Regions from separate parts of the Azohydromonas lata genome, predicted to be linked through region 2. Evidence: predicted binding sites of a transcription regulator. Region 2 holds the regulator's gene; each other region holds the start of a gene.

Region 1 (4,439 bases), on a different contig from region 2:
CCCGGCCCTTGAACCCGCAGGCCGGCAGCACGGACAGCAGCTCGATGCGGCGGTCGAAGTCGGTGCCGGCCACGTGCACGCCGTGGCTGGCCAGGATGTCGTCCTGCCGCTGCAGCCGCGCCGCGCGCTTTGGGCCCACACGCACCAGCGAGAAGTCCGAGGTGCCGCCGCCGATGTCGGCGACCAGGACGAGCTCCTCGCCCTGCACCGTGCGCTCGTGGTCCAGCGCCGCGGCAATGGGCTCGTACTGGAACTGCAGCTCCTCGAAGCCGACGGAGCGCGCCGCGGCCTCCAGCGAGGCTTGCGCCGCCGCGTCGCGCGCGGCGTCCTCGTCCACGAAGAACACCGGCCGGCCCAGCACGGCGCGGGTGATGGGCGCCCCATGCGCGCCTTCGGCCTGTGCCTTCAAGCGGCGCAGGAAGGCGGCAATGACGTCCAGGTATTTCACGCGGTGGCCGGCGCCAATGTCCGTGTCCTGCGTCACCAGCGGCGAGCCCAGCACGCTTTTCATGGAGCGCATCAAGCGGCCATCGAAGCCGTCCACGTAGGCGGCGATGGCCGCGCGGCCGTAGTGCAGCTCGGGGCCGGCCGCCGAGTCGGGGTCCACCGCGTAGAACACGGCGGTGGGCATGGTGGGCTGAGGCCCCTCCAGCGCCACCAGCCGCGTGGCGCCCGCGGCGGCGGCCTGGTCAGGCACGGCCACGGCGGAGTTGGAGGTGCCGAAATCGATGGCGCAGAAGGACATGGGCACTCGCGCAGCGCCGCAGGGGCGCCGGAAAAAAGGGCGCGATTGTAGGCGCGCCCTTCTCAACCGCGGCCCGCGCGGGCCTTCGCCCGGCTCAGACCGCCAACAATTGCCAGGCCACGGCCCCCATGGCCAGCGCCACCAGGGCGTCCACGCAGCGCCAGGTGCGCGGCTGCGCGAGCTTGGGCGCCAGCGCCGCCGCGCCAAAGCCCAGCGCCGTGAACCACATCACCGAGGCCGTGGACGCGCCCGCGGCGAAAACGGCCGGTTGCGCCTGCTGCGCGCCCAATGCGCCGATGAGCAGCACCGTGTCCAGCCAGACATGCGGATTCAGCCAGGTCAGCGCCGCCGTGGTCAGCAGCACGCCGGCGCGGCTCTGCGAGGCGCCGCCCGCGGCCAGCGCGCTGTCCCCCCGCCAGGCGCGCCGCGCGGCGTTCCAGCCGAACCACAGCAGGTACAGGGCGCCTGCCCAGCGCAGCGGCGCCATCAGCGCGGGCGCCTCGCGCAGCAGCCCGCCCAAACCCAGCACGCCGGCGAAGACCAGCACCGCGTCGGACAGCGCGCACAGCGCCACCACCGGACCAACGTGGGCGCGCAGCAAGCCCTGGCGCAGGACGAAGGCGTTCTGCGCGCCAATCGCGACGATCAGGCCGGCCATCGAGAGCCAGCCCTGGACGAAGACGGAAGTTGAAACAGTCATGCCGCACATTGTCGAAAGCCTGGGCTCGCGCATGAAGCTGATTTAATGAAACTCCGCCTTCATCAGAACAGCTTATGGACAACCTGGACTCCGCCGCACTGGACTGCCTGGCCGCGCTGGCCGACGAGGGCAGTTTCGAAGGCGCCGCGCAGCGCCTGGCGGTGACGCAATCGGCCGTGTCGCAGCGGCTGCGCGTGCTGGAATCCCAATTGGGCCGGCCGCTGGTGGTGCGCGCGCGCCCGCTGCGCCTCACGCCCGCGGGCCAGGTGCTGCTGCGGCTGGCCCGGCAGTGGCAGGCGCTGCGGGTGGATGCCGCGGCCGAGCTGGGCCTGCCGCTGCCGCGCTTGAAAATGCCCATTGCCGTCAACGCCGACAGCCTGGCGACCTGGGTGTTGCCGGCGCTGGACGCGCTGGTGCAGCAGGAGGAAACGCTGGCGCTGGAGCTGCTGGTGGACGACCAGGCGTTCACGCAGGAGTGGCTGCGCGATGGCTCGGTGTTGGGCTGCGTGAGCACGGGCCGCGAGCCGCTGCGCGGCTGCAGCGCGCAGGCGCTGGGCGTCATGCCCTATGGCGCCTTCGTGAGCCCCGCCTTCCTGGCGCAGCGGCTGCCGCAGGGCCTGCACGAGGGCAACGTGGCGGCCATGCCTTTCATCGTCTTCAACCGCAAGGACGACATGCACCAGCGCTGGGTGGAACGGGCGATGGACCTGCGCGCGCCGCGCCTGCTGGAGCGCCACGTCCCCTCCAGCGAGGCCTTCATGCAGGCCACGCTCATGGGATGGGGCATCGGCGTGCTGCCGCTGCTGCAGGTGCGCGCGGCGCTGGAGCGCGGCGAGTTGGTCGCGCTGCGGCCGCAGGCACAAGTGCCTGTGGCGCTGTACTGGCACCAGTGGACGCTCAAGGCACCCTCGGCCGCGCCGCCGCTGCTGGACCGCATAGGCCAGGCGCTGCTGGCCCAGGCGCGGTGCGACCTGGAGCCCCCGCCTGCGGCATAGAAAAAGCGCCCCGGAGGGCGCTTTGGCGAGGCGCCGCAGCGGGCGCCGGACGGTGCCGTTGAAACGCTTTTCAGCGCACCAGCAGCACGGGCGTCTTGCAATGCGCCATGACCTTGGTGGCGACGGAGCCCATCACCAGGTTGCCCAGGGCGCTGTGGCCGTGCGAGCCCATGATCAGCAGGTCGAACTGGCCCTTGTCGGCGAGGCCGGCGATGTGGTCGGCGGCATGGCCCACCTTGCTGACGTACTCGATGGCCACGTCCTTCTTCTTGAAGAAGGCGCGGATGGGCTTGAACACCTTGTCGGCCTCGCTGTCGTAGTAGGCCTTGACCACGTCCTTGTCCAGCGCGGCTGCGGCGCGCGGCGGCACCGCGGGCACCACGTGCAGCAAGGTGTACTGGTGCGACCCGGAGAGCCACTCCTCGTGCTCCGCCAGGTAGGCCAGCATGTGCTTGGTGTAGGGGCTGCCGTCGACGGGAACGAGGATCTTCATGTGCTGCCTTCCAGGGGGTATTGGAAAGGCCAGTGTCGCACGCACTCCTCGGGGCGCCTTGTCCAAAGTCAAGGCGCACGCCGCGCGTGCGCCCACGGCCGGGGCCTACAGCTCTATGAGGCGCAACGGGTCAAAACCGTCCGGCTCTCCCTTGTTGGCCGTGCCGCGGGCCTGGCTGACCACGCGGGTGTGCCGACCGTCGGGGTGCTCCACCACGTAGTCGTGGCGCAGGTGCACGTGGCCGTGCAGCCACAGGTCCACGCCGGGGAAGAGGTCGTCGTCGGCGTTGCAGAAGCTCGCCGTGCTGGCCTGGCGGCCGTAGCGCGGGTCGGCGCTGCGCAGGCTGGGGGCGAAGTGCGTCACCACCACGGTGGCGTCCCAGCGCCCCTCGGCCGGCTCGGCCAGCTCCTGCTCCAGCCACTGGCGGCACAGGAGGCCCTCCTCGCGCACCGCGGCGGCGTCGAACACCGCGCCGCCGCGCGTGGACTGCTGCACCCGCGCGAAGTAGCCGCCCGCGCGCTGCGCCTTGGTGCGCTGCAAGGCGCCGAAGACTTCGAAGTCGCTCCAGCGCACCGTGCCCACGAAGCGCACGCGGCGTCCGTCGGCAGCGGTCCAGACGAGGCGCTCGCGCTCCAGCAACGTGAAACCCAGCTCGGCGCAGCGCGCGCGCAGGCCGGTCCAGGCCTCGTCCATGTCGCGGCGGTCGAACTCGTGGTTGCCGGCCACGAAGATCACCGGCACCGGCCAGTGGGCGAACAGTTCCAGCCCCTTCCAGCGGCTGTCCAGGTCGCCGGCCAGCACCAGCAGCTCCGCGCCCGGGGCGGGCTGCGGAGTGAACGACTCGGTTTCGAGATGCAGGTCGGAGAGCAGCTGCAGCCGCATGCGCTTGCTCAGCTCAGGCCTTGCCGTGGCACTGCTTGAACTTCTTGCCGCTGCCGCAGGGGCAGGGGTCGTTGCGGCCGACCTTGGGCGCGTCGCGGCGCACCTGCTGCACGGCGTAGCGCTGGTCCTGGGTCAGGTCCCACAGCTCGGCCACGGCCATGATGAGGTCGTCGATGGCCTCGTCCACGCTGGCCAGGGGCAGTTCCTTGTCCATGGTGGAGAGCACCTCGCGCTCCTCGTCGGACTGCGCGGGCAGGTGCCGGAAGATGCGCGCCAGCGTGAGGTCCACGGCGTCGTCGTCGGACTCCATGAGCGCCGGGAAGCACAGCGTGGCGTGCTGGAAGCCGGCCACCCAGGGCATGAGCGGGCGGGAGGTTTCCGGCAGCGACGCCTGCAGCGCCTTGGCGTCGTCCACGGCCTGCTGCTCGTACTCGCTCAGCGGCACGTCCGGCTCGGCAGCCTCGCCCTCTTCTTCCGGCACGTCCGGGTCGAGGATGATGGGATCGAAACCGCCGTCCTCGGCCAGGGCGCGGTTGAGCGCCTCGTAGCGGCGGCGGATGAGCGTGGTGCAGCGCTCCAGCCAGGCGCCGTCCACGTCGGCGGGCAGCGGCTGCTGCTCGATGT
Region 2 (4,439 bases):
GCGGCGGCACAACTGCCCTTCATTGATGAGGATGACGAGCCCGTCGCTGCGGCCGCGGCCCGCTTCCAAGGGAGTAAGTAATGAGTGATTTCTTCAACAGTGGCTGGTCCTGGTACGTGATCGCCATTGTGGTGGGCGGCCTGGCGTTCTGCCTGTTCGTCCTGATGGTGGCCAGCAAAACCAAGCCCATGGCTGCCGACAACACGACCGGCCATATCTGGGACGAGGACCTGCGCGAACTGAACAACCCGCTGCCGCGCTGGTGGCTGTGGCTGTTCATCATCACGGTGATCTTCGCCGCGGTGTACCTGGCCCTGTATCCGGGCCTGGGTTCCAGCCAGGGCGCCTTCAACTGGTCCAGCCGTGGCCAGTACGAGGCCGAGCAGGAGAAGGCCCGCGCCGCCATGGCGCCGGTCTACGCCAAGTACGTGACCATGACGGCCGAGCAGCTTGCTCAGGACCCGGCGGCCATGGGCATCGGCGAGCGCCTGTTCGTCAACACCTGCGCCGGTTGCCACGGCTCGGATGCCCGCGGCGGCAAGGGCTTCCCCAACCTGACCGACACCGACTGGCTGTATGGCGGCTCGCACGACACCATCAAGCAGACCATCACCGGTGGCCGCCAGGGCATGATGCCCCCGATGGCCGAAGCCATCGGCGGTGGCGAGAACGTGCGCAACGTTGCCAACTACGTGCTGAGCCTCTCCGGCAGCCCGCATAACGCGGTCTACGCCCAACTGGGCAAGGAGAAGTTCACCACCGTGTGCGCGGCCTGCCACGGCGCCGACGGCAAGGGCAACCAGGCCATGGGCGCTCCCAACCTGACCGACAAGGTCTGGCTGCACGGCTGGGGCGAGCAGGCGATCATGAACATGGTCAACAACGGCAAGACCAACGTCATGCCGGCCCATGCTTCGCGCCTGAACCCCGAGCAGATCCACGTGCTGGCTGCCTATGTGTGGAGCCTGTCCAACAAGGGCGGCGCCGCCACGCCGGCGCAGTAATCGCCAGCGGTGTTTGGCGGGGGGCTCATGTCCGCATAAGCGGCCACCCCGCCAAACCAAAGGAAAAAGCGCGCGCCAAGCCGGTTTCGGCTCTGGCGCGCGATGTCTTTTGGGGGCGGCGGCATGGGCCTGGGGCGGCTTGACGGCTCGGGCCCGCGCCGTGCTCCCTCTGTTTTCATTTCCACGTTCGTCGTGCCGTGTCGGCCCTCCGGCCGGCGCGGTGCCCGTGAACCGAGGCAGTATTCCCTGATGGACCGCAAGACCGACAAACAGGCCGGCAATGGCCAGCGCGTGCCGTGGTGGCGCGTGCGCATGATGTGGCTGGTGGTGGGTGGCCCGTTGGCCGTGGTGGTGGCGGCCCTCGTCACCGCCGTCATCGCCATCCGTGGAGCGGACGTGGTCATAGGCTCCGGCGCGGCGCCGCAGTCGCAGCAGCCCGCGGAAGATTCCTCAGGCGACATGCGCCCCGCCATAGAGGCGCGCAACAAGGCAGCTGCCGAAGCCGCCGCAGTCGGAGCCTCTTCGGCTCAACGCTAGCTCCGGGTCAACGCTAGGACGGGGCAGGGCGGCCGCGCGCAAGAATGGCCGCCAGGAGGTGATCGACATGACGACAACCCCTCGTGCCCAAGCGGTGATGCTGGTGGCCTGGCCTTCGTTCCTGATGGCCGCGGTGCTGGAGATGCTGGTGTTCGCGCTGGTGGATCCGCACGACCTGCTCGGTGCCGGTGCCATACCGGCCGAGCTCACGCCTACCGGCGTGTACTCGCTGGCCTTCTTCCTGTTCTGGGCCGTGATCGCCGCGGCCGGCGCCCTGGGCCACTGGCTGGGTACCCCGCCCAACGCGATCGACGCCGGCCACATGCACGGCGTCCATGGCCACTGAAAGACCGTTTCCACGGCCGAAGACGGCAACAAAAATGGCGCCCGCGGGCGCCATTTTTATTTGAAGCCGTAGGGCGGGCCGTCAGCAGGCGGCGCCGTTGACCAGCTTTTGCAGGCCGTCCTGGTTCACGATGCGAATCTGGCGCTGCTTCACTTCGAGCAGGCCTTCTTCCTGGAACTTGGAGAAGGTGCGGCTCACCGTTTCCAGCTTCAGGCCCAGGTAGCTGCCGATTTCCTCGCGCGTCATGCGCAGGATGAGCGAGGAGGCTGAGAAACCGCGTGCCTGAAGGCGCTGCGTGAGGTTCAGCAGAAAGGCCGCCAGGCGCTCTTCGGCGCGCATGCTGCCCAACAGCAGCATGACGCCATGATCGCGAACTATTTCACGGCTCATGATCTTGTGAAGCTGGCGCTGCAGGTCAGAGAACTCGCGCGAGAGCTCTTCGAGCTGGCCGTAGTGGATGACGCAGACCTGGGAATCTTCCAGCGCCACGGCGTCCACCGTGTGGCGGTCGCTGCCGATGCCATCCAGGCCCAGCAACTCGCCGGCCATTTGGAAGCCCGTGACCTGATCGCGGCCATCCTCAGCCGAGACGCAGGTTTTGAAGAAGCCCGTGCGCACCGCGTAGAGCGACTGGAAGACGTCGCCGGCGCGGAACAGCGTGTCACCGCGCACCACCGAGCGCCGCGTGGCCACCATGGTGTCCAGCTGCTCCAGGTCCGTGCGCGACAGGCCCACCGGCAGGCACAGCTCACGCAGGTTGCAACTGGAGCAGGCGACCTTGAAAGGTTCAGAGCGAATGGGCGGCAGAGTGCTGTTCATGTTGCATCGCGATGCCGTGGCGGCACATCCGGCCGCCTGGGCGCAGGTTTCTTCAGGAGAGTCAGCGGTCTTCAACATGATATGCCTCAATCACTGGCGCCATTCTTGGCGGCGCCTCAACTTGCCGACTTGAGGCACATCAAGCTCTTGTGTCCCGGGTTTGGCAAAGTGTCGCCATGCTACGCGATACATCCGCCCCCGGGCCCATCCTGACCGAAAGCTTGCTCCAGCGACTGGACGTGCCGGGGCCTCGCTACACCTCCTATCCAACCGCGGACCGCTTCGTCGAGGCGTTTGGACCGGTGGAGTACGCACAGGCCCTGGAGCAACGCGCACAAGGCGCCACGGTGGGCGGCACGCCCCCGCTGTCCCTTTACGTCCATATCCCGTTCTGCGAGTCGGTCTGCTACTACTGCGCCTGCAACAAGGTCATTACCAAGCATCACGAGCGGGCCGAGGAGTACATCCAGGCTCTGGAAGCCGAGATCGGCCTGCACGTGGCGGTGCTGGGCAAGGGCCAGTCGGTGTCGCAGCTGCATTTCGGCGGCGGCTCGCCGACCTTCCTGTCCGACGCCGAGATCGAGCGCCTGATGGCGGCCATGCGTTCGGCCTTCCGCATTGCGCCGGGTGCGGAGATCTCCATCGAGGTGGATCCGCGCACGGTCACCACCGAGCGGCTGCAGAACCTGGCCCGCATGGGCTTCAACCGCCTGAGCTTCGGCGTGCAGGACTTCGATCCCGAGGTGCAGAAGGCCGTGCACCGGGTGCAGTCTTTCGAGAGCGTGCACGAGCTGGTGGTCAGCGCCCGCGCACTGGGCTTCGAGTCGCTGAACGTGGACCTGATCTACGGACTGCCCAAGCAAACGCCCGCGTCCTTCGCCCGCACGGTGGAGCTGGTGGGCGAGCTGCGGCCGGACCGCATCGCGCTGTATGCCTACGCGCACCTGCCCCAGCGCTTCAAGCCGCAGCGCCGCATAGACCCCGAGCAACTGCCGCCGCCGGGCGACCGCGTGCAGATGCTCGGTGGCGCCATCCAGGGCTTCCTGGGTTTTGGCTACACCTACATCGGCATGGACCACTTCGCGCTGCCCGGCGACACCCTGGCTGCGGCCAAGCGCCAGGGACGGCTGCACCGCAACTTCCAGGGCTACAGCACGCAGCCGGACTGTGACCTCATAGGCCTGGGCGTGTCCTCTATTGGCCGCATGGGCGCCACGTACAGCCAGAACGCCAAGACGCTGCCGGAGTATTACGACGCCGTGCGCCAGGGGCATTTCCCCATCGTCCGTGGCCTGGCGCTCACGCGCGATGACCTCGTGCGCCGGGCGGTCATCATGGCGCTGATGTGCCAGGGCCGCGTGGAGTTCGAGTCCATCGAGCTGGCGCACCTGGTGAACATGCGCGAGTACTTCGCCGCGGAGCTGGAGTCGCTCAAGCCGCTGGTGGAGATGGGCCTGGCAGAGCTGGAGTCCGACGCCATCCAGGTGACGCCGCGCGGCTGGTACTTCGTCCGCGGCGTGGCCATGGTGTTCGACCGGCATTTGCGTGCCGATAAGACGCGCGAGCGCTTTTCCCGGATCATTTAAGGCTTCGCTTCGAGCTCCCCGCAGTACCCGCGCCTGTTTTTTTCTCCGGTCATGGATGCAGCCCTCGTCTTGAGCGCCCTGTTGATGGGCCTGGCCGGATCGCCCCACTGCGTGGCCATGTGCGGCGCGGCCTGTACCGCGCTGGCC
Region 3 (4,439 bases), on a different contig from region 2:
CCGCTGCTGTCGGCGCATCCGCACTGGGCCGCCTGGCGCGTGTACGCCTTCGGCGCGGTGCTTGGGCTGGTGGCGTCGCTGGACATCGTGGGCTCCATCCTCATCGCCATGGCCGGCACGCAGGTGCAGGTGGGCCTGCACGCCGCGGCGCGCGACTTCCTGTGGGCGTTCACCGCCTACGCGGGCGCGGCGGTCGTGGCCAACCTGGTGCTGGTGCGCGCGGCCGCGCACGTGAGCTGGCGCGGCTTCACGCTGGCCAGCCTGGCGGTGTTCGCGGCCGGCTCGCTGGCCTGCGCGGCGTCGCCCTCGCTTGGGCTGCTGGTGGCGGCGCGCGCGCTGCAGGGTTTGGGCGGCGGCGGGCTGTTCGCCGCGGCGCGCATCCTGGCGCAGTACAGCGCGCAGCCGCGCGAGCGGTTGTCGCTGTTCTGGGGTTTCGGACTGGCCAACTTCACGCTGGTGGCGCTGGCGCCCTGGGTCACGGCGACGCTGATGGCGCGCCACGGCTGGCCGCTGCTGTTCCTGCTGCAGGCAGGGCTGGCCGTGCTGCTGCTGCCGCTGGTGTGGCTGCTGTTTCCGCGGCGCGGCGCGGGCGCGCCATCGCAGGTGCGCACGGGTGCGCCGGTGGACGCACACGGGGCCGCGCCGGCAACCGCGCCCATGGGCACGCCGATGGGCTCGCTGGACTGGCCGGGCGTGGCCGCCTTTTCCCTGGGCGCGCTGCTGCTGGTGCACGCGCTGGAGCAGTTGCGCCACTTCGCGCCGGCCCAAGCCCCGCTGCTGGCCGGTTGGGCGCTGGCCGGGCTGGCGCTGCTCGTGGCGGCGCTGCGGCGCTTTCACCGCCACCCCGACCCCTGGCTGGACCCGCGGCGGCTGGCCAGCCGCCGCTACCTGGCGGGCCTGGCCTTCTACGGCCTCTTCTACCTGGTGAACGGCGCCTGGAACTACGCCGTGCCGGCGCTGCTGGTGCAGGGGCTGCACATGCCGCTGCCGCAGGCCGGGGCGCTGCTGTCGCTGGGCGGGGCGGTGTCGGTGGTGGCGGTGGTGGTGTTCCACCTGTCGCTGCCGCGGGTGATGCGCAAGCGCCGCTACATCGCGCTGGGCTACGTTGGGCTGGCCGCCGCTTTCGCGCTGATGGCGCAGGCGGCGCATGCCGACGGCGCGGCGCCCGCCTGGGCACTGGCGGGACTGCTGCTGCAGGGCGCCATGCCGGTGCTGGCGCTGCTGCAGGTGGCCATGATGACCTTCGTGGAAATGCCCACCGAGGACTTCGCGCACGCTTACGCGTTCAAGAGCATCGTGCGCGAGATCGTCAACGCGTTGGGCGCGGGGCTGACGGTGCTGCAACTGCAGCACGGCAGCGAGGCGGCGCTGCAGGCGTCCGCGCCCGCGCTGGCGTCAGCCGATGCGCACGCCCTGGCGCTGCGCGCCGCGGCGGGCGATCTGTTGGGCGCGCTGGCCCTGGGCTGCCTGCTGGTGGCCGCGGTGGCGGTGGCGCAGCGCTCGCTGAAGTAAGCGCGGCGGCGGCGCCCGCGCAGGACGGGCGCCCAGGGCTGCTCTCAGTGCAGCACCAGCACCGGCAGCTTGCTGTTGGAGATGACGTGCTTGGTGTGCGAGCCGAAGAGGAACTCGCCCAACGCGCCGCGGCCGTGGGTGACCATGACGATCATGTCGCAGCCCAGGCGCTCGGCCTCGCCGGTGATGGCGTCGTCCACGGCGCCGGACTCGACGGAGTGGCCGCTGAACTCCACGCCGGCCGCCACCGCGCGCTCCTCGAACTGGCGCAGCAGCGCCTTGGCGTGCTTCTGGTTCTCATCCTCGTGGTGGCGCACGCGCTCGGCGTAGGCCGCCGCATCGGGGCTCACCAGCGACAGGCTGATTTCCGGCTCGACCACGAAGCCCGTGATGCGCGCGCCCAATTGCTGGGCCAGGGCGATGCTGCCTTGCATGGCGCGGTGGGAAAGCTCGGAACCGTCAACGGGAACGAAAAGGTGCTTGTACATGTGGGTTACCTCGTGCTTACAGCGTAGGTGCGCGGAGCCGCCCGGGGATTGATGTCCATCAAGTTGTCATGCCGCCAGCCCGTTGCCGCCGTTTTTCCGTGGCGCAGGCCCGGCTCAGCGGCCAAACCCGAACAGGCGCCTGGGCGTGTCGCACCACAGCGCCTGGCGCGTGGCCGCATCCGGCACCCAGGCCTCCCACAAGGCCAGCAGCGGGCCGTAGTCGATGCGCGCGGGCGCACGCAGGAAGGGCCAGTCCGACGCCCACACCAGCGACTGCGGGCCAAACGCGGCCAGCAGCGCCTGCACGAAAGGCCGGGCATCCCCGTGCGGATGCGGCTGCGCCGAGAACTTGGCCAGGCCGGAGAGCTTGACGCAGGCCCGCCCCGTGTCCGCCAGCGCCAGCAGCGCCTGGAAGCCCGCCTGGCCCACGCCGGCTTGCGGGTCAGGCCGGCCCGCGTGGTCGAACAGCAGCCGCGCGCCGCTGTCGCGCAGCAGGGGCGCCATCTCCACCAGCTGGTCGCCCTGCACCTGCACCTGGGCCCACAGGCCCAGGTCGCGCAGCCGCTGCAGCAGCGGGGCGGCGTCGCGGTAGGCCGACGTGCCCAGCAGCGCGGCGTTGAAGGCCACGCCGACGACACCGGCCGCCTGCAGCGCCTGCAACTCGTCGCGGCCGGCGTCGTTGCGCACCACGGCCACCCCCTTGTAGCGGCCCGCGCCCTGGGCCAGCGCATCGAGCAGGCAGCGGTTGTCCAGCCCGTAGCCGGAGTTGGGCCCAACCAGCAGGGCATGGCTGAAGCCGTGGGCATCGAGCAGCCGGCCCAGTTGCGCGGCCGTGCCGATCTCGGCGCCCGCGGGCCTGTAGAAGGTGTCAGAAGCGTAGGCAAAGCGGTCCGGGTCGAAGACGTGCACGTGGCAGTCCACCCAGCCGGCGGGCGCCGCATTCAACACGGCGGTTTCGCTTGTCATGTCGGCTCCCTTGCGTCCCACCCGGCCAGCCGGCCCCCAAGAAGACTCACTTGCGCAGCTTGGCCAGCTCGGCGTAGGCCTCCCTGACCGTTTCCGGCCCAACCTTCTCGGCCAGCTTGTCTATGGCCGGCTTGGCCTTGGCGCGCATCTTCTCCACCTCGGCCGGCGACAGCTCCGTCACCTGCATGCCGCCCTTCTTCAGCTCGGCCAGGGCCGCGTCGGCCTGCTGGCGCGACACCTGGCGCTGGTACTGGATGGCGGCCGCCGCGGCGTCGGTGACGATCTTCTTCTCCTCGGCGCTGTAGCCGTCCCAGACCTTCTTGCTGAACAGCAGCGCCATGGGGTTGTAGATGTGGCGCGTGACGGTCAGGTACTTCTGCACCTCGTTGAAGCGCGAGGCCTTGATGGTGGTGAAGGGGTTCTCCTGCCCGTCGATGGCCCCCTGCTCCAGCGCGCTGTACACCTCCGGGAACGGCATGGGCGTGGCGTTGGCGCCCAGGGCATTGAACAGGTCCACGTAGATGGGCGACTGGATGACGCGGATCTTGAGCCCCGCGATGTCCTCGACCTTGTTGATGGGCCGCTTGTTGTTGGTCAGGTTGCGAAAGCCCAGGTCGAAGTAGCCCAGGCCCACCATGCCCTTGTCGGCCAGCATGCCCAGCAGCTTCTGGCCCAGCGGGCCGTCGCTGAGGGCATCGGCCTCGGCCGGGCCGTTGAACAGGAAGGGCACGTCGAAGACGCCCAGCTCCTTGACGTGCGAGGACAGGATGCCGGCGTTCAGGTTGGTCATCTCCAGCGTGCCGCCCTGCACCGCGGAGACGTTCTGCAGGTCGCCGCCCAGCACGCCGCCCGGGAACAGCTTCACGTGCATCTTCTGGCCGGAGGCCTTTTCCACCAGCTCGGCAAAGCGCTTGGCGCCCAAGTCCTGCGGGTGGCCCGCCTGGTTGAGGTAGGCGAACTTGATGGTGCGCTCGCGCACCTGCGCGCCGGCGGACGTCGCGGCGCCGGCCAGCGCCAGCGCGGCGGCCACGGCCAGTGCGGCACGGCGGGTGAGGGTGTTCATGGCTTGTCTCCTGTGGGATGTCGGTCTTGTGGTCTTGCGGTTTTGCGTTCTTGGAATGGATCTGCAGCTTCCGCGGCTCAATCCACGCCGGCCAGCAGTGCGCGGGTCTTGTCCAGCATGCGGCGCACGCGCTCCAGCGCGGGCAGCGTCTGCGCCAGCGACGCCATGGGCACTTCCAGGCTCAGCGCAATGCCCGCCGGCAGCGCGCGCAGCAGGCCGCGCAGGTCCAGCCCGCCGTCGCCGGGCATGAGCCGCTCGGCGCGGGCCTGGTGCAGCAGCGTGGCGCGATCGCTTGGGCGCTGCGCCGGCGCGTCGCACAGCTGCGCATAGCGGAAGTACGCCGGGTTGAGCGCGGCCACGCCGGCGGGCGTGCCGCCGGCGCGGTCCCAGTGGAGGGGGTCCACGACCAG

The links. The regulator FNR, encoded in region 2, switches genes on or off when oxygen is low (the NO sensors DNR and NnrR bind a similar motif). The targets are predictions, from matches to a motif close to TTGATNNNNATCAA.
Region 1: a site for FNR is predicted at 2,992-3,005, ahead of SM757_RS16185 (universal stress protein). Genes of this name have one in related genera too.
Region 3: a site for FNR is predicted at 2,049-2,062, ahead of SM757_RS13515 (universal stress protein). Genes of this name have one in related genera too.

Annotation. Positions count from the first base shown of each region.
Region 1 is NZ_JAXOJX010000026.1:7,870-12,308, forward strand. It holds gene SM757_RS16170 (Hsp70 family protein) at 1-745, opposite strand, end outside; gene SM757_RS16175 (LysE/ArgO family amino acid transporter) at 840-1,445, opposite strand; gene SM757_RS16180 (LysR family transcriptional regulator ArgP) at 1,520-2,440, shown strand; gene SM757_RS16185 (universal stress protein) at 2,511-2,933, opposite strand; gene SM757_RS16190 (metallophosphoesterase) at 3,039-3,815, opposite strand; gene SM757_RS16195 (YecA/YgfB family protein) at 3,829-4,439, opposite strand, start outside.
Region 2 is NZ_JAXOJX010000056.1:35,143-39,581, forward strand. It holds gene SM757_RS25990 (cbb3-type cytochrome oxidase subunit 3) at 1-81, shown strand, start outside; gene ccoP (cytochrome-c oxidase, cbb3-type subunit III) at 81-1,004, shown strand; gene SM757_RS26000 (hypothetical protein) at 1,254-1,541, shown strand; gene SM757_RS26005 (hypothetical protein) at 1,609-1,887, shown strand; gene fnr (fumarate/nitrate reduction transcriptional regulator Fnr) at 1,969-2,706, opposite strand; gene hemN (oxygen-independent coproporphyrinogen III oxidase) at 2,883-4,292, shown strand; gene SM757_RS26020 (sulfite exporter TauE/SafE family protein) at 4,362-4,439, shown strand, end outside.
Region 3 is NZ_JAXOJX010000020.1:30,209-34,647, reverse strand. It holds gene SM757_RS13520 (MFS transporter) at 1-1,512, shown strand, start outside; gene SM757_RS13515 (universal stress protein) at 1,557-2,000, opposite strand; gene SM757_RS13510 (amidohydrolase family protein) at 2,115-2,966, opposite strand; gene SM757_RS13505 (TRAP transporter substrate-binding protein) at 3,013-4,029, opposite strand; gene SM757_RS13500 (sugar phosphate isomerase/epimerase family protein) at 4,107-4,439, opposite strand, start outside.